One region of the Geodermatophilus sp. SYSU D00691 genome, then DNA from elsewhere that is predicted to be linked to it. Evidence: riboswitches for the same ligand, from Rfam matches in the RefSeq annotation. Region 1 holds a riboswitch; each other region holds the start of a gene.
The links. Region 1 has a riboswitch for cyclic di-AMP ahead of ACI797_RS05450 (aggregation-promoting factor C-terminal-like domain-containing protein). Riboswitches for the same ligand answer to the same signal wherever they lie in the genome.

Region 1 (7,274 bases):
CGTGGTTGTCCCAGTAGAGGGAGTTCCAGCCGACGTCGGCGAGGCCGGCCTGCCAGCGGCCGAAGGAGGCCTTGAGGTCGCGCATGCGCAGCGGCCGCAGGTCCCACTTCGACACCCCGTGGTCCAGGCCCACGTGCTCGAACTGGAACACCATGTCGACCTCGGCCCGGGCCGGGTCGGTGAACAGCCGCGCCTCCTCGACCGTGACGCCGGGCATCTCGCCGACCAGCAGCAGCGGGTTCTCGTGGCCGGCGAAGACCTCGCGGTGCATCTCCTGCAGGTACTCGTGGATGCGCGGCCCGCCCAGGTAGGACGCCGAGCCGTCGCCGAGGCCGGTGCCGGGGATCGGGGGCCCGTCGTGCAGCGCGCCGTCCGGGCCGACGTCCTTGGAGATCATGTTGATGACGTCCATGCGGAAGCCGTCGACCCCGCGGTCGAGCCACCACCGCATCATCGCGTACACCGCGTGCCGGACCTCGGGGTTCTCCCAGTTCAGGTCGGGCTGCTTGCGGTCGAACAGGTGCAGGTAGTACTCGCCGCTGGCCTCGTCGAGCTCCCACACCGACCCGGAGAAGAACGACGCCCAGTTGGTCGGCTCGGCGCCGGGGTCCCCGGCGGCCAGGCCGGCGCGCGGCGGCCGCCACCAGTACCAGTCCCGCTTCGGGGAGTCCGGCCCGGACCGCGATTCGACGAACCAGGGGTGCTCGTCGCTGGTGTGGTTGACCACGAGGTCCATGACCAGCTTGATGCCGCGCGCGTGCAGGGCGGCGATCAGCTCGTCCAGCTGGGCCAGCGACCCGAAGAGCGGGTCGACGTCCTGGTAGTCGGAGATGTCGTAGCCGTTGTCGGCCTGCGGCGAGGGGTAGACCGGCGAGAGCCACAGGACGTCGACGCCGAGGTCCGCGAGGTGGTCCAGCCGCTGCAGGACGCCGCCGAGGTCGCCGATGCCGTCGCCGTCGGAGTCGGCGAACGAGCGGGGGTAGATCTGGTAGACGACGGCGCTGGTCCACCACGGGGCGATGTCTCCCGACGAGGTCACGCGATCCCTTCCTTGGCGGCACCGAGCAGCCGCTCGATCAGCCGGGGGTTGCCGGGCCACGCCTCGAGCACGACCTCCCGAGGCACCTGCCGGGCGGCGTAGCGCAGCGCGAGCGCCACGACGACGACGTCGTCCAGGGGCCCGATGACCGGCAGGAACTCGGGGATGAGGTCGATCGGCGAGAGCACCCACAGCCCGGCGAAGCCGACGGCGAGCCTGGCCTGGCGCGGGACGGCGGGGTGCGCCCGCAGCCGGCGCACGGCGGTGACGCAGTCGGGCAGGAACCGGGCCAGCTCCTTCGCCGTCCCCTCGGGCAGGCGCCGGGCGAGCACGATCAGCACGGCCCAGGTGACCACCATGACGGCGGCGGCGATCGCGAGACCGGTCAGCCATCCGCGCATGCCGCGATCCTCCCCCACCGCCTCACACGCTGGAACGGCCCCTCTGCAGGGGCCCGCCGCGAGCGTGCGAGCGGTGGGGGGCAGAGGGGTCCTTCTAGTACCAGCCGGTGGACTGGCTGTGCGCCCAGGCGCCGCAGGGCGAGCCGTAGCGCTCGTTGATGTAGATCAGGCCGGCGTCGATCTGGCGGTAGGGGTCGGAGGTCTTCGCGATCCCGGTGCTCGCCCAGGTCGAGTCGAGGAACTGCGGGATCCCGTAGGCGGTGCTGGTCGGGTTCTGCGCGTTCGGGTTCCAGCCGCTCTCCCGGCCCCAGAGCTTCTCGAGGCAGGAGAACTCGGAGGCGTCGCCGCCGAGCTGCGCCAGCGCGTAGTCCTGGTACGAGCCGCCCGGGGCCGGCGCGGCGGCTTCCGCGGCAGCCGCCTGCTCGGCGGCCGCGGCCTCGGCGGCGGCCTGGGCGGCGGCCGCCTCCGCGGCGGCCTGGGCGGCGGCCTGCGCGGCCGCGGCCTCGGCGGCCTGCCGCTCGAGCTCGGCCTGCTCGGCGGCGGCCTGGGCCTGCGCGGCGGCGGTCGCGGCGTCCTCGCGGGTGGACCGGCTGGCGGCCAGGTCCTCCAGCGGCGCGAGGTCGTCCTCGGTCACCCGGGCCGGCCCGGACTGCGCGGACAGGCCGAGGGCCTGGGCGACGGCCACCGACTGGGTGGACCCGGCGTCGGCCTGGGCGGCGGGGTCGGCGCCGATCAGCACGTTGACCATGACCGCGCCGGCGGCGGCCACTCCGAGGTAGAGGCCGGGACGGCGCGACGGGGCGGGCAGCCGGCGGCGGGAGGCGGACGTGCGGGCGATGGTGGTGCGGAGGTTCATGGGTTGCGGTGCTCCGGTGGGGGTACGACGCAGCAGGGCGCGAGGCCGTGCTGCGCGGAGGGCGTGCGGGCAGCGAGGGCTGGCGCGGGGCACCGGGGAGGCGGCGAGGAGCCGGTCGAGCGGGGTGCTCGGGCGGTGGCCCGCGGGCGGCGGCGGCGTCAGGGACGGCCGCGTGCGCTCAGATGCGCGGGCACACCCGCATCCGGCCGGGCCGGGTGCTGCGGGAACGTGCGGGAGTGCAGGGGCAGGGGCGCGCCATCGGGGCGGCTCTCCGTTCTTCCGACGGCCGCCTACCGAGTTAGCTGACGGGTTCGGGCGGGAAGCAGCCCTACCGACCCCGGCCCTCGACGGGCCGCGGGTGCGGATTCACCCCAGTACTGCGGTGGGTCCCCGGCTCGCCCCGGGGGGCGACTCGGCGGCGCCCGCTCGGACTCCCCGGTGGGGATGTGACGACCGGTGCGGGCGGGAGCCACGGTAACCGCCGTGATCGGTTCGTGACAATCGGGGGCCGGGAGATTGCCGGGTGAGAAGCGTCGCGGAACGGCTCAGGAATACCGCCACACCGTCGTCCGGCGGATGCCCGGCCCCTCGGTCTCCGGCACGTCGTGGGCGGCGACCTCGGTGAGCCGGTCGGCCGGCAGGTACATCCGGCCCGGGTCGCCGATGTAGACCTCCGCGCCGGCCGCGCCCGCGCGGTCGAGGAACGGCAGCACCCGCTCGGTCATCTCGCGGTCGTAGCAGACGTCGCCGGCCAGGACGACGTCCACCTCCGGCGGCGGCCCGCCCAGCAGGTCGCCGGTGGCGCGGATGCCGGTCACCCCGTTGACCTCGGCGTTCACCTCGATCGCCGTGAGGCCGTAGGGGTCGACCTCGCTGGCCAGCACGTCGCCGGCGCCGGCCAGCGCCGCGGCGATCGCCACCAGTCCGCTGCCCGAGCCCAGGTCGAGCACCCGCCGCCCCGCGACGACGTCCGGGCGGTCGAGGACGAACCGCGCCAGCACCTGCCCGCCCGGCCAGGCGGCCGACCAGAACGGCGGCTGCGCCATGCCCTCTCCCGACCCACCCCCGTGCTCCACCTCCATGGCGTCCCACAGCGCGACGACGTCGTCGGCCACCTGCAGCGTCACCTCGGGCACCAGCGACGGCTGCGCCGGGCGGGTGTGGGCGCGGACGAAGGCGGCGGTCACGACGGGCGGCACGACGCCATCCTTCCCCCCTCCCCCGCGGCGATGTGCGTCTGCGGCGCAACCGGCCGCAGAACCCGCCACACACGCACCTCACCCCGCGCGACTGTCGCCGTCAGCGGCGGGCGAGGCGGGCGAGCGGGCGGCCGTAGGAGCCGGGGAACAGCCGCACCAGGACGTCGGGGAGCTTCGCGCTGGCGCCGATGAGCAGCCGCGGACGGCGCCGCTCGACGGCGTCGACGATCTGCGCGGCGGCCTTCTCGGGCGGGATGCGCAGCAGCCTGGCGAACTGCTCCCGCCCGCGGGCGGCCTCGGCCGGGTCGACGCCGGAGCCCACGCGCGCCGACTCCGCGATCCGGGTGCGGATGCCGCCGGGGTGGACGACGGTGACCCCCACGCCGTCGCCGGCCAGCTCCGCCCGCAGCGCCTCCGAGAACCCGCGGACGGCGAACTTGCTCGCCGCGTACGCCGCCTGCCCGGGCGGGGCGAGGATGCCGAAGATGCTCGACACGTTGACCAGGTGCGCGCCCGGGTTGGCCGTGAGCACCGGCAGCAGCGCGTGCGTCAGGCGGACGACGGCCCGGAAGTTGACGTCGAGCACCCAGTCGAACTCCTCGAGGGTCACCTCGTCGAAGCGCCCGCCGAGGGCCACCCCGGCGTTGTTGACCAGCAGCGTCGTCCCGGGGTGCTCGGCGGCCAGCCGCTCCCCCACCGCCCGGGTCGCCGCGTCGTCGGCCAGGTCGACGACGCGGGTGGTGACCGCGCGGCCGGGGCTCAGCACCCGCACGTCCCCGGCCACGCCGTCCAGCCGTTCGGCGTCGCGGTCGAGCAGCACCAGGTCGCTGCCCCGGGCGGCCAGCGCGTGCGCCAGCGCCTCCCCGATCCCGCTGGCCGCACCGGTGACGACCGCCGTCGCGCCGGCGAACACGAAGGGCCGCCTCACGAGAAGCGGATGCCCTCGTCCTCGAGCGGGCCGCGGCGCATCAGCCGCACGTCCTTGAGGTAGTTCTGGTGCAGCCGCCACGGCGCCCGCGACCCCTGCTTCGGCAGCTGCGCGAGGCTGCGCTGCACGTACCCGGACGTCAGGTCGAGGAACGGCGCGCTCGCGCCCTCCGGCGGCGGCACCGGCGTCGCCACCCGGTAGCCCTTCGCGTCCATGTGCCGCAGCAGCCGGCAGACGTAGCGGTTGACCAGGTCGGCCTTGAGCGTCCAGGAGGCGTTGGTGTAGCCGATGACCATGTCGAAGTTCGGGACGCCGGAGATCATCATCCCCTTGTAGGAGACGGTCGAGGACAGGTCGACCGGCTCGCCGTCGCGGCACAGCTGCATGCCGCCGATCGGCAGCAGGTTCAGCCCGGTGGCCGTCACGATCACGTCGGCCGGGATCGTCGTCCCCGACTCGAGCGCGACGCCCTCCGCGGTGAACCGGCGGATCCGGTCGGTCACGATCTCGGCCTTCCCCGACCGCAGCGCCCGGAACAGGTCGCCGTCGGGCACCAGGCACAGCCGCTGGTCCCACGGGTCGTACGGCGGGCTGAAGTGCGTGTCGACGTCGAACCCGGCCGGCAGCTGCTTGACCAGCCCCTTGCGCACGAACGCCTTCATCGCCTCCGGCCGGCGCCGGCTGAACTGGTAGAGCAGCGTGGAGACCAGCACGTTCTTCCAGCGCACGATCGGGTAGGCCCGCCGGGGCGAGAGCCGCTTGCGCAGCGCCTGGGCCAGCGGGTCCTTGCCCGGCAGCGACACGACGTAGCTCGGCGTGCGCTGCAGCATGGTCACGTGCCCGGCCTTCTCCGCGAGGCTCGGCACCAGGGTCACCGCGGTCGCGCCGCTGCCGACGACGACGATCCGCTTGCCGGCGACGTCGAGCTCGTCCGGCCAGTGCTGCGGGTGCACGATCTGCCCGGCGAAGTCCTCCTCGCCCTCGAAGCGCGGCCGGAACCCCTCGTCGTAGCGGTAGTAGCCGGAGCACACCGACAGCCACGAGCAGGTCAGCCGGACCGTCTCGCGGGTGTCGGTGCGCTCCGCGGTGACCGTCCACCGGGCGTCGGCCGACGACCAGTCGGCCGAGACGACGCGGTGGTGGAAGCGGATCGCCTCGGTGACCCCGTACTCCCGCGCGGTCTCCTCGATGTAGCGCCGGATGACCGGCCCGTCGGCGATCGCCCGCTCCTCGGTCCACGGCCGGAAGGAGTAGCCGAGGGTGTACATGTCCGAGTCGGAGCGGATGCCGGGGTACCGGAAGAGGTCCCAGGTGCCGCCGATCGCGGCGCGCGACTCGAGGATCGCGAAGCTCCTGCCGGGGAGCTCCTCGCGCAGGTGGCACGCGGCGCCGATGCCGGACAGGCCGGCGCCGACGATCAGGACGTCGACGTGCTCGGTCGGCGCGGGTGCGGAGGACGGGGTCTGCTCGAGGGGCTGCACTGCCACCCGCCGGACGTTATCGACACCGTGTCGAGAGCGTCAACACGACGTCGAGAACTCGGCTAGGCTGCCGGGCGTGACCGCTTCGACGCGCGGCCGCCGTCCGGTGCGCCCCTCCGGCGACGACCGGGAGCTGGCCATCCTCGGCACCGCCGAGCGGCTGCTCGCCGACCGGCCGCTGGCCGCGGTCTCCGTCGACGACCTGGCGCGCGGCGCCGGGATCTCGCGGCCCACGTTCTACTTCTACTTCCGGTCGAAGGACGACGTCCTGCTGGCGCTGCTCGACCGGGTCGTCGCCGAGGCCGACCGGGCGAGCGCGGCGGCCCTGGCCGCGCGCACCGGCGACCGGCGGCGCGACTGGCGGGCCGGCATCCAGGCCTACGCCACCACCTTCCGCGCGCACCGCGGCGTCACGCTGGCCGCCGCCGAGGCGCGGGTGACCAACCCCGAGGTCCGCGGGCTGTGGGCGCGGGTGGTCGAGCAGTGGGTCCGGCACGGCACGGCGCTGATCGAGGCCGAGCGCGCCGCCGGCGCTGCGCCGCCCGGCCCGCCGGCCCGCGACCTGGCCCTCGCGCTGACGGCGATGAACGAGCGCACGCTGCAGGCGACCCTCACCGGCGACGGCCCCGCGATCGGCGAGGACGACGTCGTCGACGTCCTGCTCGACGTGTGGCTCGCCGCGATCTACCGGACCCTCACGCCGCCGGCGACCGGGGCCGAACGGAACCGGGAGCCGTCCTCTCCGCGCGGACCCCGACCCCCCGCAGCATCTGGCGGGACATGACGAAGTCGGCCGGGACCACCACCGCCGCGTAGAAGGCGGTCACCCACCACGGCCGGAGCCGCACCCGGGTGCGGAAGACGAACCGGGTGCGCCCGTCGCCGACCCGGTCGAGCACGAAGGACCAGCTCCAGTCGATACCGGCGCCGAAGCGGTCCGCCCAGCCAGGCGGGAGGTGCTCCGTCGAGTGCAGGACGAGGTACCGCGGCGGGTCGAGATCGGCCACCACGAACGAGCACCCCGCTTCGGGCGGCCCGTCGAGGATGCGGTCGCCCACGGCGAGGTGCTGCCACTCGGGCACCACCGTCTCGGCGCTCGGTCCGTTGCGGGGGAACAGCAACCGGTCGACCCAGCGGGCCGTGTACCACTGGCCACGGCCCCACCCCATCTGCGCCAGCCACGGCCACACCCGCTCGGGCGGGGCGTCGATCGTCGTCGCGTGGGTGGTGACGATCTGCGGCTCGCGGCACACGCCGTCCCCGGGCAGCGGCCGGTGCCGCTCCGCGGGGGTGGCCCCGTAGCCGCGGCCGAGCCACTGGAGCACGCCGTAGCCGACGGTGGCCACCGCGGCCAGCGCCGCCTTGATCCC
Region 2 (7,274 bases), on a different contig from region 1:
CGGGGACAACGCCGCGGCCGCGCTGGGCCTGGCCGCCGAGCCGGGCGACGTCGTCTGCTCGATCGGCACCTCCGGCGTCGTCGACATGGTGACCACCGAGCCGGTGGCCGACCCCAGCGGCACGGTGGCCGGGTTCGCCGACGCGACCGGCCACTTCCTGCCGCTGATCGCCACGCTGAACGCGGCCCAGGTGCTCGACGCGACCGCCCGGCTGCTCGGGGTCGACCACGCCGAGCTGTCGCGGCTGGCGCTGTCGGCGCCCGCCGGGGCCGGCGGGCTGGTGCTGGTGCCGTACCTCGAGGGGGAGCGGACGCCGAACCGGCCCGACGCCACCGGCGCGCTGCACGGGCTCACCCAGGCCACCGCCGACCGGGCGCACCTCGCGCGGGCGGCGGTGGAGGGGCTGCTCTGCGGGCTGGCCGACGGGCTGGACGCCGTCGCGGCGGGGGGCACGCCGGTGCGCCGGGTGTTCCTCGTGGGCGGCGGCGCGCAGTCGGAGGCGGTGCGCCGGGTCGCCCCCGCCGTCCTCGGCGTGCCGGTGCTCGTCCCGCCGGCGTCGGAGTACGTCGCCGACGGCGCGGCCCGGCAGGCGGCCTGGGTGCTGGCCGGCGGGAGCACCCCACCCCGGTGGCCGGCCCCGGGCACCGAGGTGCACGAGGCCGATCCCGTGCCGTTCGTGCGCGAGCGGTACGCCGAGGTCCGTGGACTGACGGCGGTCCGCCAGACGTCCTAGACATCTGTTGCGGAACGGATCCGGCTGTCGCATGCTGTCGGCGGGCGGGGCCCCGGGGCGTGCTCTCGGGTGCGCCCCGCCCGCCAAACGTCGCCGACACGCTGCACGGAGCGTTTCGACACGCCGGGTAGCGGGCAGTGCAGGGGTCGAACCGGCCCCGGCGTGGCCGTGAATCCCCCGCGCCGGGGCCGTGTAGTGCCCGCCCGGACGGCGGCCGCGGCCGACGCGTCTCGTCGAGAAGGCACTCCGTGCACGGGACACGCGCGCACACGCCGCGCGCCCGTGCACGGAGTGCCTTCTCGTCAGGCCTCCCTCGTCAGGTCACGGCCGGAAGGCGACGTGCACGTGGTCCATGTGGTTGGCGGTGGGCGAGCCGCGGTCGGCCATGGCCTGCCACCCGGAGCCGCCGATGAGGTGGATCCGCTGCTGCCAGATGACGTACTCGACGTTCATCCGGGCGGCGTTGGCGATCACGTGCGCCGCCACCGCGTCGCCCTTGGCCCGGTCGCTGTAGACCATGAAGTCGGCGGCCAGCGCCTGGGTGGGCGAGTGGCCGGGACGGGTCAGGACGGTGGACACCCCGCACTGCTGCACGACCTCGGCGACCACGGGGCGCACGTGCGCGGCCCAGGCGCTGTAGGCGGTGGAGCTGGCGGTCGGCGCGCCGGACAGGGCGGCCGGCGCGAAGCCGGACGGCGCGGGCTCCGGAGCCGGTGCGGCCGGCGCCGGTGCGGCCGGTGCCGCAGGAGCGGGGGCGGGTGCCGCCGGGGCCGGTGCCGCCGGCGCGGGCGCGGCCGACCCGGACCCGCCCCCGGACCAGTGCCCGGGCCGGTGGCCGGACCAGCTCTGGGACCACTGGTTCCAGTCCCCGTCGCCGCCGGAGCGGTCCCAGCGGTCGCCGGCCTGGGCGACCGCCGGTCCCGCCAGGGTGAAGGACAGGGCGAGCGTGCAGACGGCGAGGCCGCGGGCCGTCCGGCGCGAGGGTGCCGCGGCGTGGCGGCCCCTGGCGCGGCGGCGGGATCGGGTGGTGGGGTCGGTGCTGAGGTGCATGGAGATGTGCTCCTGGTACCGGGCCGCGGTGCGGCCCACGTGGGCGCACGGCACCCACCGGAGCGCCGAGCGGCCGGAAGTGGCCGTGCGGTCCGGTCGGAGGCCGGGCTGGCCTGGAGGAGGGCGCCGTGCGGAGTGCGTGCCGGCTCAGGTGCGCTGCGAGGAACCGCAGGAAGGGGTGCTCGCGGGCGCGGAAGGGGCCCGTGGGCGCACCGTGGGGTGGTTCTCCGTTCTTCCCGTGGCCGCCTACCGGGTTAGCTGACGGGTTCGGGCGGGGAGGCGCCCTACCCACCCGGTCCGGGCTGGGCCCGGCGGGTGGGATTCACCCCACTGGTGCGGTGGGTCCCCGGCTCGCGCCCACCGTGGCGGACGTGACTCGGCGGCACCCGGTCGGACTCCCCGGCGGGGATGAGCGACCGACCGGACGTCCGAACCGTAGGACCGTGCCGGACCCGCGACCACTCGGCGGCAGACGGATCCGGCCGGATCCGCGGGGTCGAGCGCAGGCCCGCTCCGGGGTCCGCGCTGGTCACCACGGCACGGCAGGCGACGCGCAGGGGCCCGGAAAAACTTCCCCCGCGGACGGCGTCAGCCCTCGATCAGGGCGAGCTGCTCGTCGATCTCGCGCGGGTTGGAGTCGCCGGCGACCTTCTGCAGGAACGGCGTGTGGTCGAGGACGAAGTCGCGCAGCGGCCGCCGACCACTGCTCCAGCGCCGGCCGGTCGCGCAGCACCCAGCGCTGCACGTCCTGCGGCCGGGTCGCGGCGATCAGCCATGGCAGCGGGGCCTGGAACTCCGCGCCCAGCGCGCCCGCGGCCGCCTTGAGATCGGCCGGGACGGTGCCGGCGACCTCGGCGAAGGTGAAGCCGCCGGAGATGTGCAGCCGGTGCTCGCGCTCGGGGGCGTCGCCCCACAGGGGGCGGCGGACGAGCGAGTCGATGCCGTCGGCGCCGACCAGGACGTCGTGCTCGGCGGGTCGAGCCGTCGGCGAAGTGCAGCGTCACCGCGCGGTCGTCCTGCTCGATCCGGTCCACCTGCATCCGCGTCGCCTACGGGCCCGGTTTTGCGACTCCCACCCCGGCCGACGACGAGCGGTTCGTCGCCGAACTGGAGGAGGACCGCAGTGCGCTACCTACTGGCCCGGGTGCATACGCGCGCGGCGACGAGGTCGGCGACGGCCTCGGGACGGGTCGCCGCCGGGCTGTGCCCGCACGCCCATTCCACCGTGCGCGTCGCCCGCCGCGCCATCGCCCGCTGCCGCTCGGGGTGCACCGCCTCGTCCTCGGTGCAGACGACGTAGGTCGAGGGCACCGTGCGCCAGGCGATCACGTCCGGCACGTCGCGGAAGACCTGCCGGTGCACCGGCCGCAACCGGGCGACGACATCCGCGGGCGCGTCGCCGTAGAGCAGCGGGACCCCCAGGTCGGGATCGAGCGCGACCTGGTCGCCCTCGATCCGCATCGCCGCACCGAGCCGGGTGTCGGGCAGCCCGCCCAGAGCACCGGGCCGGCTGACCGACTCGCCCTCGTCGAGCTGGAAGGCGGCGAGATAGATCAGCTCGCGCACCGACGGGTGTGCGCCGGCGGCGGTGACGACGGCGCCGCCGTAGGAGTGCCCGACCAGCACCACCGGCCCGGCGACGGCGTCGAGCGCGTCGCGGACGGTCCGCACGTCGGCGTCCAGGCTCGTGAGCGGCAGCTCCACCGCGACGCTCTGGACCCCGCGCGCGTCGAGCCCGGTGCGGACGGCGTCCCAGCACCAGGCGCCGTGCCAGAGGCCGTGGACGAGCACGGCCGTGGGGGAGAGCACCCGTACAGGATGGCGGGCCGTCCGCCGTCGCGCGGAACCGCCGTCACCCGCCTAGGGGGAACGCCGCCGACACCGTGACCCACCCACCCGCGTCGGCTCCTGGGCGGACCATGAGCACCTGCCCGTCGTTGAAGACGGTGAACTCGGCATACGGCACACCGTCGTGCGTGGCCACGAAGCCCATGTTCCAGGCGGGCCGGACGGTCTCCGGAAGGCGGGCGACGGGTGCGTTGGCCTCCCAGCGGCCGTCGGGGTCGCGGATGTGCACCTGCAGGAAGCACACGCCGTCCACCACCCTGTAGCGGGCCCCGTCCCCGGTGACCCTCCAGTCGCCGATGACCTCGAGCGGCTGCCAGCCCGTGTCCCGGCGGAGCGTCGCGTCCTTGGCGGTCTCGTCCGCGGGATCCGACCCTGCGCCGATTCCGGCCACGTCGAGACCCCACACCGTGCCGGCCGCGACGGCAGCGGCGATCAGCACGGTGGCGGCCCCGCGCCGCAGCGCACCGCCTGAGGTCCGGCGGCCCGGAGCCGGAGCCGGTCCCGGGTCCGGGGCGTTGTGGGATCCCGTCGTCTGCCAGGCGGCGGTCGGCCGACGCGCCGGCACCGGGAACTGGTCGGTGGCGTCCCGCGGGGAGGGCAGGTCTGCGAACGGGTACCGGGTCATCGGTGGCACGCGGGACGGAGTGGCACGCAGCCATGGTCACCGTCCGTGCACCGCGACTGCCAGACCGCTCGCCCGACCGGGCGACCGCCCGCGACGGATCGTCACCGGATCGGCTTGCCCCGCAACCACGGGTAGTGCGGCACGGTGCCGCGCACGAGGCAGCCCGAGGTCGCCAGCACCGGCACGACGAGCTCGACCCTCGTGGCGGGTGCGTTCGTGGTGGCCGCGCTCGGCCTGGCGGTCGTGGACGTCGTGGTCGACCGGTGGGTGCACCGCTCCCCGCGGTGACCGGCCTTTGCCCGGCGCCGCGAGTCCGGGAGAATCGGCCTGTGAGGTTCCTCCATGCCGAGTGAGCGGTTCACCGGGCTGGCCGCCGTGCTCGACGCCGTCCGCGCCGACGAGGGCATCACCCAGCCCGTGCTCGTCGAGCGGGTCGGCCTCGGCCGCAGCGTCGTGGCCCAGCGGGTCGGTGAGCTCGAGGCGGCGGGCCTCGTCGCCTCCGACGGGCTCGGCCCGTCCACCGGGGGCCGGGCGCCGCGCCGGCTGCGGCTGCGCAAGGAGGCCGGGCGCGTCCTCGGGGTGGACATCGCCACCAACGAGCTCGTCGTGGGCGTGGCCGACCTGGCCGGCAACCTGCTGACCACGCGGCAGGAGGAGATCGACATCGCCGACGGGCCCGAGGTCGTCGTCCCCCACGTGGAGCGCCTGGCCGACACGCTGCTGGAGGAGACCGGCTCGGCGGGCAGCCTGTGGTCCGTGGGCGTCGGCATGCCCGGACCGGTCGCCTACGCCAGCGGCGAGCCCGCCACGCTGCCGACCATGCCGGAGTGGACGAAGTACCCGACGCGCGACCGGCTGACCGCGCGCTGGTCGGCGCCGGTGTGGCTGGACAACCGGGTCAACCTCAGCGCCCTCGGCGAGCGCCGGGTCAACCCGGTCGCCGCCGCCTCGGAGCACATGGTCTACCTGGGCGGCGGCCACGCCATCGGGGCGGCCGTCGTGGTGGACGGCCGGATCTACCGCGGCGCGCACGGCCTGGCCGGCGCCATCGGCCACGTGCCCGTGCCCGAGGCCGGCGAGGTCGTCTGCCGCTGCGGCAAGATCGGCTGCCTCGAGGCCGTCGCCGGCGGCGGGGCCCTCAGCCGCGACGGGCGGCTGCTGGCGCAGACCCGCCAGAGCCCGGCCCTGGCCGCGGTGCTCGCGGAGACCGGCACCATCCGGCCGATCGACGTCACCCAGGCGGCAGAGAAGGGGGATCCCGCGTCGCGGGCCCTGCTCAACCGGTCGGCGGCCGTCCTCGGCGGCAGCCTGGCCACCCTGGTCAACGTGTTCAACCCCGACCTGGTCATCGTCGGTGGCGGCATCGCCCGGGCGCGGGCGCACGTGCTGGCGGCGATCCGCGAGGAGATCTACCGCCGCTCGCTGCCGGCGGCGACCCGCGACCTGCGCATCGAGCCGTCCGCCGTCGACCAGGACATCGCGGGCGTCACCGGCGCGGTCCAGTTCGCCATCGACGAGCTCTTCTCCCGCGACCACCTGCCCGCGCTGCTGGACAGCCCACCCGCGGGGGAGCCCAGCCTCTCCGCCTGACTTCTGCGCAACCAGCGGGAACTTCTGTCGGTAGTCGGCAGAAGCGGCTAGTCTCGCAATTGTGAGCGCGACCACCGCCGTCCCCCCGGAGCGGCGCGATGCCCGCTGAACGCATCGACGGGCTGGTGGCGGTGCTCGACGCCGTCCGCACCCGGGACGGGATCACCCAGCCACAACTGGTCCAGCGGGTCGGCCTCGGCCGCAGCGTCGTCGCCCAGCGGGTGGCCGAGCTGGAGGCCGCGGGCCTCGTCGCCCAGGACGGCCTCGGGCCGTCGACCGGGGGCCGGGCACCGCGGCGCCTGCGGCTGCGCACCGAGGCCGGCGTGGTGGCCGGCGCCGACATCGGCGCCACCGGCATGGTGGTCGGCCTCGCCGACCTCGCCGGCACCGTCCTGACCCGCGTCGACGAGCCGGTCGACATCGCCGACGGGCCCGACGTCGTCCTGGGCCGGGTCGAGGAAGTTGTCGAGGCGCTGCTGGCCGGCCTGCCGGAGCCGGTGCCCCTCTGGGGCGTCGGCGTCGGCGTCCCGGGACCGGTCGAGTTCGCCACCGGCCTGCCGGTCGCGCCGCCCATCATGCCGGGCTGGGACGGCTACCCGATCCGCGAGCGGCTCGCCGGCCGGTTCGCCGCCCCGGTGTGGGTGGACAACGACGTCAACCTGCTCGCCCTCGGCGAGCTGCGCACCAACCCGGTGGCCGGGGAGACCGGCGACGTCCTCTACGTGAAGATCGGCACCGGCATCGGCGCGGGCCTGGTCTCCGGCGGGCGCCTGCACCGCGGGGTCAACGGGTGCGCCGGCGACATCGGGCACGTCGCGGTCGCCGAGGCCGAGAACGTCGTCTGCCGCTGCGGCAACGTGGGATGCCTCGAGGCGGTCGCCGGGGGCGCGGCGCTGGCCCGCGACGGCCGGCGGCTCGCCGAGTCCGGCGGCAGCCCGGTCATGGCCGAGGTCCTCGCCGCGACCGGGACGCTCACCGCGGCCGACGTCACCCGGGCCGCCGACCGCGGCGACCCGGCCGCCCGCACGATGCTCGCCCGGGCCGGGCGGCTGGTCGGGGCGACCCTCGCCACGCTGGTCAGCTTCTACAACCCGGGCCTGGTCGTGCTGGGCGGCGGGGTGGCGCACGCCGGCGACCACGTGCTCGCCGCCGTCCGGGAGTCGGTCTACCGGCGCTCCCTGCCGCTGGCGACCCGCACCCTGCGCATCGAGCCCTCGGCCCTCGGCGGGGCCGCCGGCCTGGCCGGCGCGGTTCACCTGGTGCTGGACGCGGTGTTCGCCCCCGAGCGGCTGGCGCACTGGCTGCCCCACTCCACGCCGGCCGGGCACCCGGAGGTCGCCGCCCTGCCCGCGGACGCCACCGCCTGACCGGTCGCCGTCCGGCGACGGTGATGCGGACTGCCCGGTCCGGTGATCGCGGGGCCGCCAC
Region 3 (7,274 bases), on a different contig from region 1:
GCCGCGACACCAGGTTCCGCACCGGGGTGGCCAGCAGCGTGCCGGCCGCGACCAGGAGCAGCGCCAGCGGGATCACCCGCGGATCGCCCGGCCCGTCGGCCCCGGCCCGGCGCAGCAGCGGCGACCAGGTCAGCAGCCAGCCGAACAGGGCGACGCCGGCCGCGGCGCCGAGCGCGCCGGTCAGCGTGCCGGTGAGGACGTCGTCGGTGGCGACGTGGCCGAGCTCGTGGGCGACGATCGACTCGATCTCGTCGTCGGGCAGCGTCCGGAGCGTCGTGTCGTAGAGGACGACGCGGCGGGTCGAGCCGAAGCCCGAGACGTAGGCGTTGAGCCCCGTCGTGCGCCGCGAGGCGTCGGAGACGAGCACGTCCTCGATCGGCGTGCCGTTCTCCTCGGCCAGGGCGAACAGGTCGGTGCGCAGCTGGCCGGCCGGCAGGGACTCGAAGCGGTTGAACGCCGGCTCGATGACGACCGGGTAGAGGAACGAGCCGACGACCACGAGCACCGCCGCGCCGGCGGCGGCCCACGCCCACCAGAACCGCGGCACCCGGCGGGCGAGCACCACCAGGGCCAGGACGCCGAGCGCGGTCAGGCCGGCGTCGATGGCGGTGGACACCGCGACGTCGCGGAGGAACAGCGGCCAGCTGCGGGTGGACAGCCCGTACCGGTGGCGGACCACCTCGCCGTACACCGCGAGCGGCAGGGTGACCAGCCGGCCGACGACGCCCAGCGCGAGCGTGCCGAGGAGGACCTGCCAGACCCAGCCGCCGCCGAGCGGGGCGGCGACGGCGCGCACGAGGCGGGCGCCCAGCCGGGTGAGGCCGAGAACGGCGGTGACGGCCAGGCCGAGGACCAGGTTGGCCAGCGAGGCCGGCCGGATCGCCGCGGCGAAGGAGTCGGCGCGGGCGACGACGTCGGCCGGGAGCCCGGCGGTGGGGTCGACCGGCGGCGAGCCGCCGGGCGGCGTGGGCAGCACGGTCCAGGGGGTCCGCAGGACCACCACGAGGACGAACGCGGCGCCGAGGAGCACCGCCGCGACCAGTGCGGCGCGGCGGACGGTCACCCGGCCACCATAGGGTCCGGGCGCGCAGAGGGCCGGTGACCCCCGTCGGGGTCACCGGCCCTCGTGGCGAGCCTGGCCGCTCAGGCGATGCGGCGGGCGCTGTTGAAGCCCGGCATCGAACCGACGCTGACCACCTTCACCGGCTGGCCGGACGTGGACGCGTGCACCATCTGGCCGTTGCCGATGTACATCGCCACGTGGCTGACCGGGCTGTAGAAGAAGATCAGGTCGCCCGGCTGCAGGGCGTCGCGGGACACCGGGGTGCCCATCCGCGACTGCATGCTGCTCGAGTGCGGCAGGCTGATGCCGGCCGCGGCGTAGGCGTACTGCGTGAGGCCGGAGCAGTCGAAGCTGTTCGGCCCACCGGCACCCCAGACGTAGGGGTCGCCGACCTGCGCCAGCGCCGTGCTGACCGCGGTCTGCGCGGCGGCGCTGCCACCGGCGGCCGGGGCGGCGGCCGGCGCGACGGCCGGGGCCGCGAGGGACTCGCCCCCGTGCGCGGCGGCGACCTGCTGCTGCTGGGCAGCGGTCAGCTGGTCGTACTGCTCCTGGTAGTCGGCGATGTCCGCCTGGAGCTCGGCCTCCTGGGCCTCGATGGTGTCCAGGGTCTGCTGGGCCTCCGCGGCGGCCGCGTCGGCCTCGCCGCGGGCGTCCTCGGCCGCGGCGGCCGCCTCGGCCACCTCCTCGATCGCCTCGGTGGTGTGGCCGGCGATCGCCTCGAGGGTGCCGAGCTGGGTGAGGAAGTCCTCGGCGGACTCGCTGGTCAGCATCACGTCCAGCGCGCGCAGGTTCTGGTCGCCGCCGGTGTAGGCGCTGTGGGCGAGCTGGCGGATCTGCCCGTCGAGCGAGTCGAGCTGCTGCTGCGCCGCGGCGGCGTCGGCCTCGGCCGCGGTGACGGCGGCCTGCTGCAGCGCGAGCTCCTCGCGGGCGGTGTTGACCTGCTCCTGGACGACCTCGAGCTGGTGGCTGGCCTCGGCGACGAGCTGGGCGGCCTGCTCGGGGGAGGTCGCGCGGCCGGGCTCGGCGGCGGCCGTGCCGGGCAGCAGCGTGACGGTCAGCGCCGCGGTCACGCCCAGCAGCAGCCCGGAACGGAGCCAGGCGGAGGGGCGGGTGCGGGTGGTGCGGTGTGGTTCGGAGGGTGCGTGGGCATGCCCCAGGGCAGGGCGAGACGTCGCCACGTTCGGCGGCTCTCCTTCTTCCTCAGCTGACCGCCTACCGAGTTAGCTGACGGGTTCGGGCTGGGAAGAAAAAGGTGCCCTATCTCGGTGCCCCGGCGAGCCGGCGCACGTGAGAACTCACCCCAGTACTGCGGTGGGTCCCCGGTTCACCTCGGACACCTGGCGGTGCCGTCGGCGATTCGGCGGTGTCCGTCCGAGGCCGCCCCGGTGGGCGACGACCGCTCGGTCGAACGGAGCGACCATACGGGCGTGATGCAGGTGTGACAAACGGGGCCCCCTGGGTTTGTCGTGATCGTCACTGCGAGCAGCATCACGGCGGCGCGCCGTGATCGCCCCACATGGCGCCGGGGGTACCGCGACTCAGCCGGTCCGCCGGCCGTCCTCGCCGCCGGACGTGCCCGGGGAGTGGCGCAGCGGGGGCACCAGCCCGACCTCGGCCAGGGCGCGCACCGCGCGCCGCTCGACGTCGTCGAACTCCACGACCACGCCCGGGGGTGGCACGACGGCGTCCTCGGCCGTCCGGGCCGGCTCGGTGCGGGCGGGAGCGCGGTCGGGCAGCGCGAGGACCACCGGGTCGTCGGTCTGCCAGCCGGGGGGCGCGCCCAGCAGCACGGTGACGACGCAGTCGGCGCAGCCCGTCCCGCGGGAGGTGCAGGTGTCGCAGTCGATGAGCATCGGTGTGTTCTCCTCCGTGAGTCGTCCGCACGGTAGGAGCGGCCACCGACAGTTCCGGGCCGCGAGGGTTGACAGGCGGGCGGTCAGGTGCCTGCGTACTCCCAGTGCCACGGCTCCTCGCGCCCGTTGCCCGGGTCGGCCCAGGTCGGGTGCAGCCAGCCGAAGCGGCCGGCGTTGGCCACCATCCAGGCGTACTGCGGCGTGCCGAAGGACTCGATGCCGCCGCACAGGTCCACGGCCAGCCCCCAGCCGTGGTTGCTGGTGCCGGGCACCGCGGCCAGCGCGGGCTTCTGCCCGTACAGGCGCACCTGGCTGGCGTAGGTGCGGTAGGAGTCGGTGATGCAGATCGGCGTGCCGAAGGTCCCGGCGAAGGCCGTCGACATCGCCTTCCACGCGGCGGCGGCGTCGCAGCGCAGCGAGTGGCCGCCGACCCCGATCGGGCACAGCGCGCTGGGCGGGATCAGCCCGTTGGGGTAGCCGCCCCACGACCGGGCGCCGTCGTAGCTCGGCGGGTAGACGGTGTTGCCGCACTCCACCCGCAGCGCGCCGCCCGTCGGCCCGGGGGCCGCGACCGGTGCGCGCTGGCCGAGGCTCGGTCGGCCGATGCCGATCACCTGGTCGGTCGGCAGCCGGCGGACGACGACGGCGCCGGCCCGGGCGTCGGCGGCCAGCATCGTCTGCGGGTCGAGGGCGATGCCGACGTGCCCGAGCCCCGACTCGGGCGTGCCGAGGAACACCAGGTCGCCGGGGAGGACGTCGCGGGCGTCGACCGGCGTGGTCCCGGCGAACAGCCCCGCCTGGTCCCCCGGCAGCTGGAGCCCGGCCGCCCCGAACACCGACTGAACCAGCGAGCCGCAGGCCCACGAGTCCGGGCCCGCGGTGCCCGGCGCGTAGGGCAGGCCCAGCTGGTCCATGGCCGCCGAGACGGCGGCGAGGGTCTCGGCGGGCAGGACGAGCAGCGAGGTCGGCTGGCCCGGCCGCTGCGCCGCGCCGGCCTGCGCGCCACCGGCGGCCGAGGCGACCGGGACCAGCCCTGCGGGCAGCGTCGCGGCCGGGTCGAGCAGCTCGGCGGCGGGCGGCGGCACGACCCCGGCGGCGGCGAGCTGATCGACGTAGACCCGCCAGTTGGCCGCCGTTCGCGAGTTGACCTCCAGCTGCTCCCGCTGCAGCTGGGTGAGCTGGTCGTCGACGACGTCGAGCGCCCGGTCGAGCTCCTCGGTGACCGCGGCGGCCTGCGCCTCCAGCTCCTGGATCTGCACCTGCACCTGGTCGGCCCGCTGCCGCGCGGCGTCCAGCGCCGCCTGCGCCGCGGCCTGGTCGGCCAGCGCGGCCTGCCGCTGCTGCTCGGCGGCGGCGAGCACCTCGGCGGTGTAGGCGTCGACGGCGTCGAGGTAGCCCAGGGCCGCGACGATGTCGCCGGGGTCGCCACCGGTCAGCAGCACCGTCAGCGGGGTGAGCGAACCGCCGTCGCGGTAGGCCGCGGCCGCGTACCGCGCCACCACCGCCTGCCGCTCGGCGAGCACGCCCTCGGTGTCGGCGAGCGCGGCCTGCGCGGCGTCGACCTGCTGCTGGGCGAGGGCGAGCTCCTCGCGCGCGGCCGCGATCTCCGCCTGCCGCTGCTGCAGCCCGGACTGCACCTCGGCGGCGCGCTGCTGGAGGCTGTCCAGCGCCGAGCTGTCGAGGACGCCGGAGGTGCCGCCGGGCTGGTCGCTCGGCGCGGCGGCGGCCGGGGTCGCGACGGCGACCGCGGCGGCCACGACGACGACCGGGAGGATCGCCGTCCACCGGCGTCGGGCGCGCCACCGGGAGCGCGGGAGCATGCAACCACCTCTGCGGGACGGGGCCGCTGCGCCCCTACGACGGAATCGTGACCTGGTCCCTCCCTCCTCGCCAGGTGAGCAGCCGTTTTACCCCTCCCGGGCGACCCGTGGGCGGCTCCGGCGCCCGCCGTCGCCGAACGGTGCCCGGCCCCCCGGGCCCGGCGCGCGTCCCCGGGACTGTCGGCCCCCCGACCTACCGTCCGCCCCGTGCCCCCCTCCCCCGGTCCCCTTCCCGCTCCCCGGGCCGGCTCCCGCGTCTTCGACCCGCCGGGCTTCGTGCAGGCGACGATCGACGAGCTCGGCACGCCGCTGGCCGAGGTGACCTTCGTCGTCGTCGATCTCGAGACCACCGGCGGCTCGCCCAAGGACAGCGCCATCACCGAGATCGGCGCGGTCAAGGTCCGCGGCGGCGAGGTGCTCGGCGAGTTCCAGACGCTCGTCGACCCGGGCACCGCGATCCCGCCCTACATCAGCGTCCTCACCGGCATCACCTCGGCGATGGTGGCCACCGCCCCGCGGATCGGCGCCGTCCTGCCCGCCTTCCTCGAGTTCGCGCGCGGCGCGGTGCTGGTGGCGCACAACGCGCCGTTCGACATCGGCTTCCTCAAGGCCGCCTGCGCCGAGAACGGCTTCGCCTGGCCCCCGGCCGCGTCGGTCGACACCGCCGTCCTGGCCCGGCGGCTGCTCACCAGCGACGAGGTGCCCAACTGCAAGCTGGCCACCCTCGCCCCGTACTTCGCCACCACGACCCAGCCGTGCCACCGCGCGCTGGCCGACGCGCGGGCCACCGTCGACGTCCTGCACGGGCTCTTCGAGCGGCTCGGCCCGCTGGGCATCACGTCGCTGGAGGAGCTGACCTCGCTCACCCGGCAGATCGACCCCGAGCGGCGGCGCAAGCGGCACCTGGCCGACGACGTCCCGCACGGTCCGGGCGTCTACGTCTTCCGCGGCCCGCGCGACGAGCCGCTCTACGTCGGGACGTCGAACGACCTGCGCAGCCGCGTCCGCAGCTACTTCTCCGCCAGCGAGCAGCGCAGCCGCATCACCGAGATGATCGGGCTGGCCACGCGGGTCGAGGCGCTGTCCTGCGCGCACGACCTGGAGGCCGCGGTCCGCGAGCTGCGGCTGATCGCCGAGCACAAGCCCCGCTACAACCGCCGGTCCCGCTTCCCCGAGCGCGCGCTGTGGCTGCGGCTGACCGAGGAGCCCTTCCCGCGGCTCTCCGTCGTCCGCCGGGTCCGCCCGGGCGCCGGGGTGTTCCTCGGGCCGTTCCCCGACCGCCGGGCGGCCGACGCCGCGGCCGCCGCGGTGCACGAGGCGCTGCCGCTGCGCCAGTGCACCGCCCGCCTCTCGCCGCGGACGCACACCACCGCCTGCGCGCTGGCCGGCATGGGCCGCTGCGGGGCGCCGTGCACCGGCGCCCAGTCGGTCGAGGAGTACGCCGGCATCGCGGCGGTGTTCCGGTCCGCCGTCGCCTCCGACCCGCGCGAGATCGTCGCCCCGCTGCTGGCCCGGGTCGAGCGGCTCTCCGCCGAGGAGCGGTACGAGGACGCCGCCGTGCTGCGCGACCGCATCGCGGTGCTGGTGCGCGCCGTCCGCCGCCGCCAGCGGCTGGAGTCGCTGGCCCGCGTCCGCGAGCTCGTGCTCGCCCGTCCCGACGGCGACGGCGGCTGGCAGCTGTCCGTCGTCCGCCGCGGCCGGCTGGTCGCCGCGGGGAACGCGCCGCGGGGCACGACCGTGCGCGGCACGCTGGCCGGCCTGCTGGCCACCGCCGAGACCCCCGTCGGGCCCGAGGACGAGCCCGCCGCCTCCGTCGACGAGACCGAGCTGGTCATGCGCTGGATCGAGAAGCCGGGCACGCGGCTGGTGCAGGTGGAGGGCGTGCTCGCCTGCCCCGCCCCGGGCACCGGTCCCTACACCGGTTTCCTCGACCGGGTCGAGGCCGGCCGGGCCGAGCGCGACCCCTTCGCCGACTCCCGCTCGCTGGGCACGCGGGCCCGCCCGGACCGCGTGCGGCCGGAGGCCGCGCCGAACCGGCGACCCCGGCTAGGCTCCCCGGCGTGATCACCGCCATCGTGATGATCGACGCGGCCACCGACTCCATCGGCGAGGTGGCCCAGGCCGTCGCCGACCTCGAGGGCGTCAGCGAGGTCTACTCCGTCGCCGGCGACACCGACCTGATCGCGGTCGTCCGCGTGCGCGAGTTCGAGCAGATCGCCGAGGTGATCGCCGGGCGGATCAACAAGGTGCCCGGCGTCGTCGACACCGACACCCACATCGCCTTCCGGGCCTACTCGAAGCACGACCTCGAGTCGGCCTTCTCCATCGGCTTCGACACCGCCGACTGAGAGGACCCCTTGCCCCCGACGCTCGCACGCCCACGCCGGGACCCTGCAGGGGGGCGTCAGGTCTGCGCGAGTTCCCGGCTGACCGCCACCCACCGGTCGAGCAGCGCGGCCGCCCGGCCGTCGTCGACCGCCGCGGCCGCGGTCGCCATGCCGGCCGCCAGGGCGTCGTGCAGCCGCTCGGCCCGCGTGC
Region 4 (7,274 bases), on a different contig from region 1:
TCACCCTCGGTGGCGTGACCGGCACGCGACACGCTGCGAGAGGGCGTGCCGGCACCCGTGACGCCGGAACCGCTCCTCCATCGGCTTGCGGTACGGGATGGTCCGGGGCACGACAGCTCGAGGACCCGGCAGCCAGGCCCACCCCCGACCCCACGGGCCCAGCCGGAGCGAGGAGGCGATCGCCGTGACCGATCAGCTCGACGTCGTGCGGGAGGACGCGCCGGAGGTGGGGGAGGAGCCCGCCGCCGCGGTCGCCGCCCTCCCCGTGCGGCGCCCGAACCTCACCGGCGACATCGACGAGATCCTCACCGCCCGGCCGGTCTTCCGGCGGCGGCTGCTGGGCTACGAGCGGCTCCAGGTCGACAACTACGTCGGCTGGGCCGAGGCCGGCCTGCTCAGCGCCCGCCGGGAGACCGACGACCTGCTGCAGCGCTTCGGCCGGTGCTACGCCGAGCTGCAGCTGGCCCGCCAGCGGCTGGTGCACTCACCCGGCGCGCAGCAGCTCGCCCGCGTCTCGGAGCGGATCGGCACCATGCTCCAGCTCGCCGCCGACGAGGCCGCCGAGATCACCGCGACCGCCGCGGAGGAGGCGGAGGCGTGGAAGCAGCGGGCCCGGGAGGTGACCGAGCTGGCCGCCGCGGACGCCGCCCGGGTGCGCCGGGAGACCGAGGCCGACCGCGCCGAGGCGGCCGCCGCGCGCCAGCGGGCCCTCGCGGAGGTCGCCGAGCTGCTGGAGCGGGCGGGCGACGAGCGGCACCGGCTGGACACCGAGTCGGCCCGCGAGCGCGCGCGGCTGGACGAGCAGGCGGCCGAGCGCCGTGCGCGGGACGATGCCGAGGCCGTCGCGCGCCTTCGGCGGCTCGAGGACACCTCCCGCCGGCAGCGCGAGGCGGCCGAGGCCCAGGCGGCCGAACGCCTCGCGGCCCTGGCGGCGGAGGTCGCCGAGCTGGAACGCCGGCGGGACACCGCGCTCGCCGGTCTGCGGCGGATGAACCAGCAGGTCAACGAGGCGGTCGCCACGCTGGCCACGAGCCTGCCGCCACCGGGCCTGCAGCTGGTCGCCCCACCGGCCGCCTCCTAGGGCGTGTGCGACCGGCCGCCGCCGGGCACCGGCACCCCATGACGATCCGACGCGCCCGCTGGCGCACCGCCGTGGCCGGGATGGCCGTCGCCGCCTCCGCCTTCACCGTCGCCGCCTGCGGCGGCGAGTCCGGTGACGACGGCGGCGGCCAGGAGCAGGTGGACGAGGAGTCCGGCGACGACGAGGGCGAGGAGGACGACGACTGACGGCGCGCGGCCCGCCTCCCGCAGGGGAGACGGGCCGCGTGACGGTCGGGCCGGTCAGCGACCGGCGACCACCGGCTCCGCCGGTTCGGCCGGCCGGTGCGACGCCTTCTCCAGCGCCGCGCCCTCGACGTCGAGCACCGGCAGCCAGCGCAGCCAGCGGGGCAGCCACCAGGCGGCACCGCCGAGCAGCGCCAGCGCGGCCGGCACCAGCACCATGCGGACGACGAAGGCGTCGAACAGGATGCCCATGGCCAGGGCGAACGCGATCGACTTGACCGTCGGCTCGCCGGCCGGCACGAAGCCGGCGAAGACCGAGAACATGATCAGCGCGGCCGCGACCACGACCGGCGCCGCCTGGCGGAAGCCGGTGCGGATCGCCTCCCGCGGCGCGATGCCGTGGCTGTGCGCCTCGTGCATCCGCGACACCAGGAAGATCTGGTAGTCCATCGCGAGGCCGAACAGGATCCCGATGACCAGGATCGGCGTGAGGCTGATCAGCGGACCGGCCGAGTCCAGGTTCACCGCGTCGGCCAGCCACCCCCACTGGAACACCGCGACGGTGGCGCCCAGCGCCGCGCCCACGGTGAGCAGGAAGCCGAGCACGCCGACCAGGGGCACCAGAAGCGACCGGAAGACCAGCACGAGGAGCACCAGGGCCAGGCCGACGACCAGGGCCAGGTACACCGGCAGCGCGTCGTCGAGGGCCTGCGCGACGTCGACGCTCACTGCCGTCTGACCGGTGACCGACGCCTGCACCCCGTCGGTGCCGGCGAGCAGCTCGCGCAGGTCGGCCACCAGCTGCTCGGTCTCCGGGTCGGTCGGGCCGGAGGTCGGGATGACGGTGAGCAGAGCGGCGGTGCCGTCGGCGTTCGGGACGGGCTGGGTGACCAGCGTGACGTCGTCCAGCCCGCCGATCGCGCCGCTGAGCCCGGCGGCCGTCCCGGCGGCGCCGTCGCCCTCGAACAGGACGGTGAGCGGGCTGCTGAAGCCCTCGCCGAAGCCGTCGGCGAGCAGCTCGGCCGCCCGGGCCTGGGTGCTGCCCTCGGCCGGCGTCTGCACCAGCGTGGTCTGCAGCGAGAAGAACGGGATCGAGACGACCCCGAGGGCCGCCACCGTGAGCAGCAGCGAGACCACGCGGCGCCGGGTGACCGTGGCGGCCCAACCGGCCAGGAAGCCGCGGCCGGTCGCCGGGCCCTCGCCCACGGCGGCGCGCTGCTTCTTCGGCAGCGCCCTGAGGCCGAGGAAGCCGAGCACCGCGGGCACGAGGGTCAGTGCCACCAGGACGGCGACGACGATGGTCGCCGCCGCCGCGAGGCCCATCTGGGTCAGGAACGGGATGCCGACGACGAACAGGCCGGCCAGCGCGATGACGACGGTCAGGCCCGCGGTGACGACCGCCGAGCCGGCCGTGCCGACGGCGGTGGCGATCGCGGTGCCCACGTCGGCGCCGTGCCGCAGCTCCTGCCGGTGCCGGGTGACGATGAACAGCGCGTAGTCGATGCCGACCGCGAGGCCGAGCATCGCGGCCAGGATCGGGGTGGTCGACGACAGGTCGGTGAACCCGGTGGCGATGGTGATGCCCATGACGCCGATGCCGACGCCGATCGCGGCGGTCAGCAGGTTCATGCCGGCGACGAGCAGCGAGCCGTAGGTGACGGCCAGGACCACCAGGGCGATGACGACGCCGATCGCCTCGGCCGGGCCGCCGACGTGCGGCACCTCCTGCACCGCCTCGCCGGAGACCTCGACGGTGTACCCGGAGGAGCGGGCGTCGGCGACGGCGTCGAGCAGCGCCTCCTGCTCGGCGGGGGTGACCTCGCCCGGCGCCGCGTCGTAGGTGACGGTGCTGTAGGCGGTGTCCTGGTCGGCGTTGACGCCGGGCGCGGCCGGGTCGAGCGGGTCGGTCGCCGACGTCACGCCGGGCAGCTCGCCCAGGGTGGCGACGAGCTCGCCGACGGCGGTGGCGCCCTCGGGCGTGGTCAGCGTCGCGCCGTCCGGTGCCGCGACGACGACCCGGGCCGTGGCCCCGCCGCCGAGGCCGCCGAACTCCTCGTCGATGCGCTCCAGCGCCGTCGTGGACTCCTGCCCCGGGATGGAGAACTGGCTCGTCGTCTCCCCGGCCAGGGTCGCGGCGCCGACGCCGCCGGCCACCAGGACGGCCAGCCAGACGAGGACCACCCCCACCCGGTGGCGGTGCGAGAACGCCCCGAGTCGGGACAACAGAACAGCCATGCGGATCAGGCCTCCACCTGGTCGGGGTCGGGGAGAGCGGCACCGGGGCGGCGGTGGCCGAGCGCGTCGAAGCAGGTGGCGACGATGTGCGGCCGCCACTCGGTGGTCCGGTTCTCGCGGTGCGCGGCGAGGGTGAGCACGGCCAGCGCGGTGAGCGCGCCGACGACGCGCACCACCCGTCCCGACACCGGCTCCTCGGGGTCGATGCCGAAGACCTGCAGGGCCATGGCGCCCACGGCGTCGAGCTCGGGGACGGCGGTGTCCGCCTCGCGGTTGGTCAGCGGCGCCAGCAGCAGGGCGACCAGACCGGGGTGGGCGAGGGCGACGTCGACGACGACCTCGACCGCCCGGCGGTCCCGCGCGGGACCGTCCGGCAGGTCGCCCACCTGGTCCAGCACCCGCCGGCCGAGGGCGGCGGCCTGGGCGAGCACCGCCTCCTGCAGCGAGTCCTTGCTGGGGAAGTGGTGCAGCAGCCCCGCTTTGGACAGCCCGACGGCATCGGCGACCGCCTGGACGGAGGTCTTCGCGAAGCCGGTGCGGGCGAACAGCGCGGCCGCGCGATCGACGATGCCCTCGTCGATCCGCTGACGGAACGGTCGTGCCACGGGGACGACCGTACGGACCGCCCCGACCAAGTCGGTAGGTGAACCGACCGGAATGGTCGGTAACATCGCTCACACCGATCGGCGCGACCTGACGGTTTCCGACGCCGCGGATTGTCACGGCTGCATAACGTGGCTACCGTGGCTCCCGCCCGTCCCGGCCGTCACATCCCCAGCAGGGGAGACCGGGCGAGCGCCGCCGAGTCGCCCTCCGGGGCGAGCCGGGGACCCACCGCAGTACTGGGGTGAATCCGCACCCGCGGCCCGTCGAGGGCCGGGGTCGGTAGGGCTGCTTCCCGCCCGAACCCGTCAGCTAACTCGGTAGGCGGCCGTCGGAAGAACGGAGAGCCGCCCCGATGGCGTGCCCCAGCACCACCGCACGGATCTGCTCCGCCCGGTCCCGCCGGACCCGGGTGCGCCCGCGCAGCTGACCACCCCGCGACCGCACCCGCGCGGCCGTCGCCCGACGCCGCGTCCCGGGCCCACCCGCCGCAGCCCCGCCCCGTCCGGGCGGCCTGCGCCCGCACACCTCTCGGAGCAGTTCCCCCCATGGATCCCCGCACCACCTCGTCCGGCCGCGCCGCCGGGCGTCGCACCGCCCGCCCCCGCCGCCGTGTGCCCGTCCCGGCGCGCCGACCGGGCATCTACCTCGGCGTGGCCGCCGCCGGCGCCGTCCTCGTCAACGTGCTCTTCGGTGCCGACCCGGCGGCCCAGGCCGAGGCAGGCTCCAGCGAGTCCGTCGCCGTCGCCCAGGCCCTCGGGCTGACCGCGCAGTCGGGGCCGCTCGAGGCGCGCGAGGTGGACCTCGCGCCGCTGGAGGACCTGGCCGCCAGCCGGTCCACCCGCGAGGCCGCGCAGACCGCCGCCGCGCAGGCCCAGGCCGCCGCCGACCAGGCCGTGCTCGACCGGCAGGCCGCCGAGGCCGCCGCCGCCGCGCAGGCCGCGGCCGCCGCCCAGGCCGCCGCCGAGGCGGCCGCCGCCGCTGCCGCCACCGAGGCCGCCGCCGCCGAGGAGGAGGGCGGTGCGGTCTCCTCCAGCACCGCCGCGCCGTCCGGCGTCGCCGTCATCAGGAACACCGCCGGGGCGCACAAGGCCGTCGTCCAGCGCGCCGCCGACGCCGTGGTGGCCAACGTGCCGGGCGCGGGCTCGATCACCCTGGGCGGCACCCGGGCCAGCGCGGCCGACCCGGGCGGCCACCCCTCCGGGCTCGCGCTGGACTACATGGTGATGACCGACGCCGCGCTCGGCGACGCGATCGTCGACTACCACATCGCGCACTGGGACGAGCTCGGCGTCGACTACATCATCTGGCAGCAGCGGATCCTGCAGTCGCCGGGCGGCTCGTGGTCGACGATGGAGGACCGCGGCGGCGCCACGGCCAACCACATGGACCACGTGCACGTGAACTACCGGGGCTGACCGCCCCCGCCCGGGGGCGGGTCAGTCGTGCGCGGTCAGCTCGTGGGACGCGTGCGCCGGCGACTCCAGCTGGAAGGTGGAGTGCTCGACGCTGACGGCGAAGTCACCGGCGAGCGAGGCCTGCAGCCGGTCGAGGATCTGGGGTGCGTGGCCGTCGTGGAAGCAGGAGTCCTCCACCACGACGTGCGCGGACAGCACCGGCAGGCCGCTGGTGATCTGCGAGGCGTGCAGGTCGTGCACCTCGACGACGTGCGGCACCTCGAGCAGCCGCCGGCGCACCTCGTCGAGGTCGAGGCCCGGCGGCGTCGACTCCAGCAGGACCGAGACGGTCTCCCGGAGCAGCGACAGGGTGCGCGGCACGATGAGGACGGCGATGAGCAGCGACGCCACGGCGTCGGCCTGCTGCCACCCGGTGAGCGCGATGACGCCCGCCGAGACCAGCACCGCGACCGAGCCGAACGCGTCGGCGAGCACCTCGAGGAACGCCGCGCGCAGGTTCACGTCGGAGCTGCGACCGCCGCGGGTCAGCACGACGAGCGCGACGACGTTGGCGGCCAGGCCCACCGCGCCGAAGACCAGCACGCCCGCGGCGGCGATCTCCGGGGGATCGGCGAGGCGGCGGACGCCCTCGACGAACACGTAGACCCCGACGGCGAGCAGGACGGCGGCCTGCAGGGTGGCGCCCAGCACCTCCGCCCGGCGATAGCCCCAGGTCCGCCGGGCCGTCGCCGGGCGGAGCGCCAGGGTGGCCGCGACCAGGGCGATCGCCAGCCCGGCGACGTCGGTGAGCACGTGCCCGGCGTCGGCGAGCAGCGCGAGGCTGCCGGTGAGCAGCGCGCCGACGAGCTCCACCACCAGCACGGTCGCGGTGAGGCCGAGCACCACCGCCAGCCGCCGCCGGTGGTCGGCCGTCCCGCCGGGCCGGTGGCCGTGCGCGTGCCCGGCGCTCACCGGCCGACCTCCCCGCGGCAGCAGTCGCAGCCGGGGCCGTCGTCGTGCGCGGGCCCGGCCAGGGCCGCGGCGGGGGAGCAGCAGGCGTCGCCGCGCCAGGCCGCGCGCCCCTCCCTGACCGCGACGGCGGCGATGACGAGGGCGGCGACCGGGTCGGCCCACGCCCACCCGAACAGGCTGTTGAGCGCCAGGCCGGCGAGCAGCACCGCCGAAAGGTAGGCGCACAGCAGGGTCTGCGTGGAGTCGGCGACCGCCGAGGCCGAACCGAGCTCGCGGCCGGCCCGTCGCTGGGCGGTGGAGAGCACGGGCATGACCGCCAGGCTGACCGCCGCCAGCACCAGCCCGACCGCGGAGTGCTCCGCCTCCCCGGACCCGAGCAGCGCCCGGACGGCGTCGACGGTGACGAAGGTCGCGAGGGCGAAGAACGAGACGGCGATGACGCGGAGCGCGACCCGCTCGCGCGCCTCGGGGTCGCGGCCGGCGAACTGCCAGGCGACGGCCAGCGCCGAGGACACCTCGACCACCGAGTCGAGCCCGAAGCCGATCAGCGCCGACGACGACGCCTGCGTGCCGGCGACGAGCGCGACGACGGCCTCGACCACGTTGTAGGTGATGGTCGCCGCGACCAACCAGCGGATGCGCCGCGCCAGCAGCGCACGCCGCGCCGCGGAGCTCGCCAGCGACCCGGGCGTCGCGGTCACCAGCAGCCGTCCTCCGCCGCCGCGGACGGGCAGGCGCTCGGATCGACGGCGAGGACGACCCCGAGCAGGTCGTCGAGGGCGT

Region 2: another riboswitch for cyclic di-AMP. It lies ahead of ACI797_RS01550 (hypothetical protein); the one in region 1 lies ahead of ACI797_RS05450 (aggregation-promoting factor C-terminal-like domain-containing protein).
Region 3: another riboswitch for cyclic di-AMP. It lies ahead of ACI797_RS24115 (NlpC/P60 family protein); the one in region 1 lies ahead of ACI797_RS05450 (aggregation-promoting factor C-terminal-like domain-containing protein).
Region 4: another riboswitch for cyclic di-AMP. It lies ahead of ACI797_RS11020 (hypothetical protein); the one in region 1 lies ahead of ACI797_RS05450 (aggregation-promoting factor C-terminal-like domain-containing protein).

Annotation. Positions count from the first base shown of each region.
Region 1 covers NZ_JBJGYZ010000005.1:132,051-139,324, forward strand. Annotated here, with positions in the region: gene ACI797_RS05440 (glycoside hydrolase family 13 protein) at 1-1,039, opposite strand, end outside; gene ACI797_RS05445 (YkvA family protein) at 1,036-1,440, opposite strand; gene ACI797_RS05450 (aggregation-promoting factor C-terminal-like domain-containing protein) at 1,535-2,296, opposite strand; cyclic di-AMP (ydaO/yuaA leader) riboswitch at 2,569-2,724, opposite strand; gene ACI797_RS05455 (class I SAM-dependent methyltransferase) at 2,842-3,495, opposite strand; gene ACI797_RS05460 (SDR family NAD(P)-dependent oxidoreductase) at 3,596-4,423, opposite strand; gene ACI797_RS05465 (flavin-containing monooxygenase) at 4,420-5,910, opposite strand; gene ACI797_RS05470 (TetR/AcrR family transcriptional regulator) at 5,981-6,688, shown strand; gene ACI797_RS05475 (SRPBCC family protein) at 6,600-7,274, opposite strand, start outside.
Region 2 covers NZ_JBJGYZ010000002.1:16,219-23,492, reverse strand. Annotated here, with positions in the region: gene xylB (xylulokinase) at 1-733, shown strand, start outside; gene ACI797_RS01550 (hypothetical protein) at 1,055-1,822, opposite strand; cyclic di-AMP (ydaO/yuaA leader) riboswitch at 2,012-2,161, opposite strand; gene ACI797_RS01545 (alpha/beta fold hydrolase) at 2,912-3,592, opposite strand; gene ACI797_RS01540 (hypothetical protein) at 3,636-4,256, opposite strand; gene ACI797_RS01535 (hypothetical protein) at 4,401-4,544, shown strand; gene ACI797_RS01530 (ROK family transcriptional regulator) at 4,599-5,846, shown strand; gene ACI797_RS01525 (ROK family transcriptional regulator) at 5,945-7,213, shown strand.
Region 3 covers NZ_JBJGYZ010000042.1:35,022-42,295, forward strand. Annotated here, with positions in the region: gene ACI797_RS24110 (M48 family metallopeptidase) at 1-1,063, opposite strand, end outside; gene ACI797_RS24115 (NlpC/P60 family protein) at 1,144-2,133, opposite strand; cyclic di-AMP (ydaO/yuaA leader) riboswitch at 2,258-2,436, opposite strand; gene ACI797_RS24120 (hypothetical protein) at 2,602-2,916, opposite strand; gene ACI797_RS24125 (D-alanyl-D-alanine carboxypeptidase family protein) at 3,000-4,736, opposite strand; gene ACI797_RS24130 (DEDD exonuclease domain-containing protein) at 4,944-6,800, shown strand; gene ACI797_RS24135 (Lrp/AsnC family transcriptional regulator) at 6,797-7,084, shown strand; gene trpD (anthranilate phosphoribosyltransferase) at 7,141-7,274, opposite strand, start outside.
Region 4 covers NZ_JBJGYZ010000012.1:1,824-9,097, forward strand. Annotated here, with positions in the region: gene ACI797_RS11000 (hypothetical protein) at 185-1,081, shown strand; gene ACI797_RS11005 (hypothetical protein) at 1,120-1,287, shown strand; gene ACI797_RS11010 (MMPL family transporter) at 1,342-3,519, opposite strand; gene ACI797_RS11015 (TetR/AcrR family transcriptional regulator) at 3,525-4,124, opposite strand; cyclic di-AMP (ydaO/yuaA leader) riboswitch at 4,309-4,464, shown strand; gene ACI797_RS11020 (hypothetical protein) at 4,671-5,540, shown strand; gene ACI797_RS11025 (cation diffusion facilitator family transporter) at 5,562-6,491, opposite strand; gene ACI797_RS11030 (cation transporter) at 6,488-7,192, opposite strand; gene ACI797_RS11035 (ArsR/SmtB family transcription factor) at 7,189-7,274, opposite strand, start outside.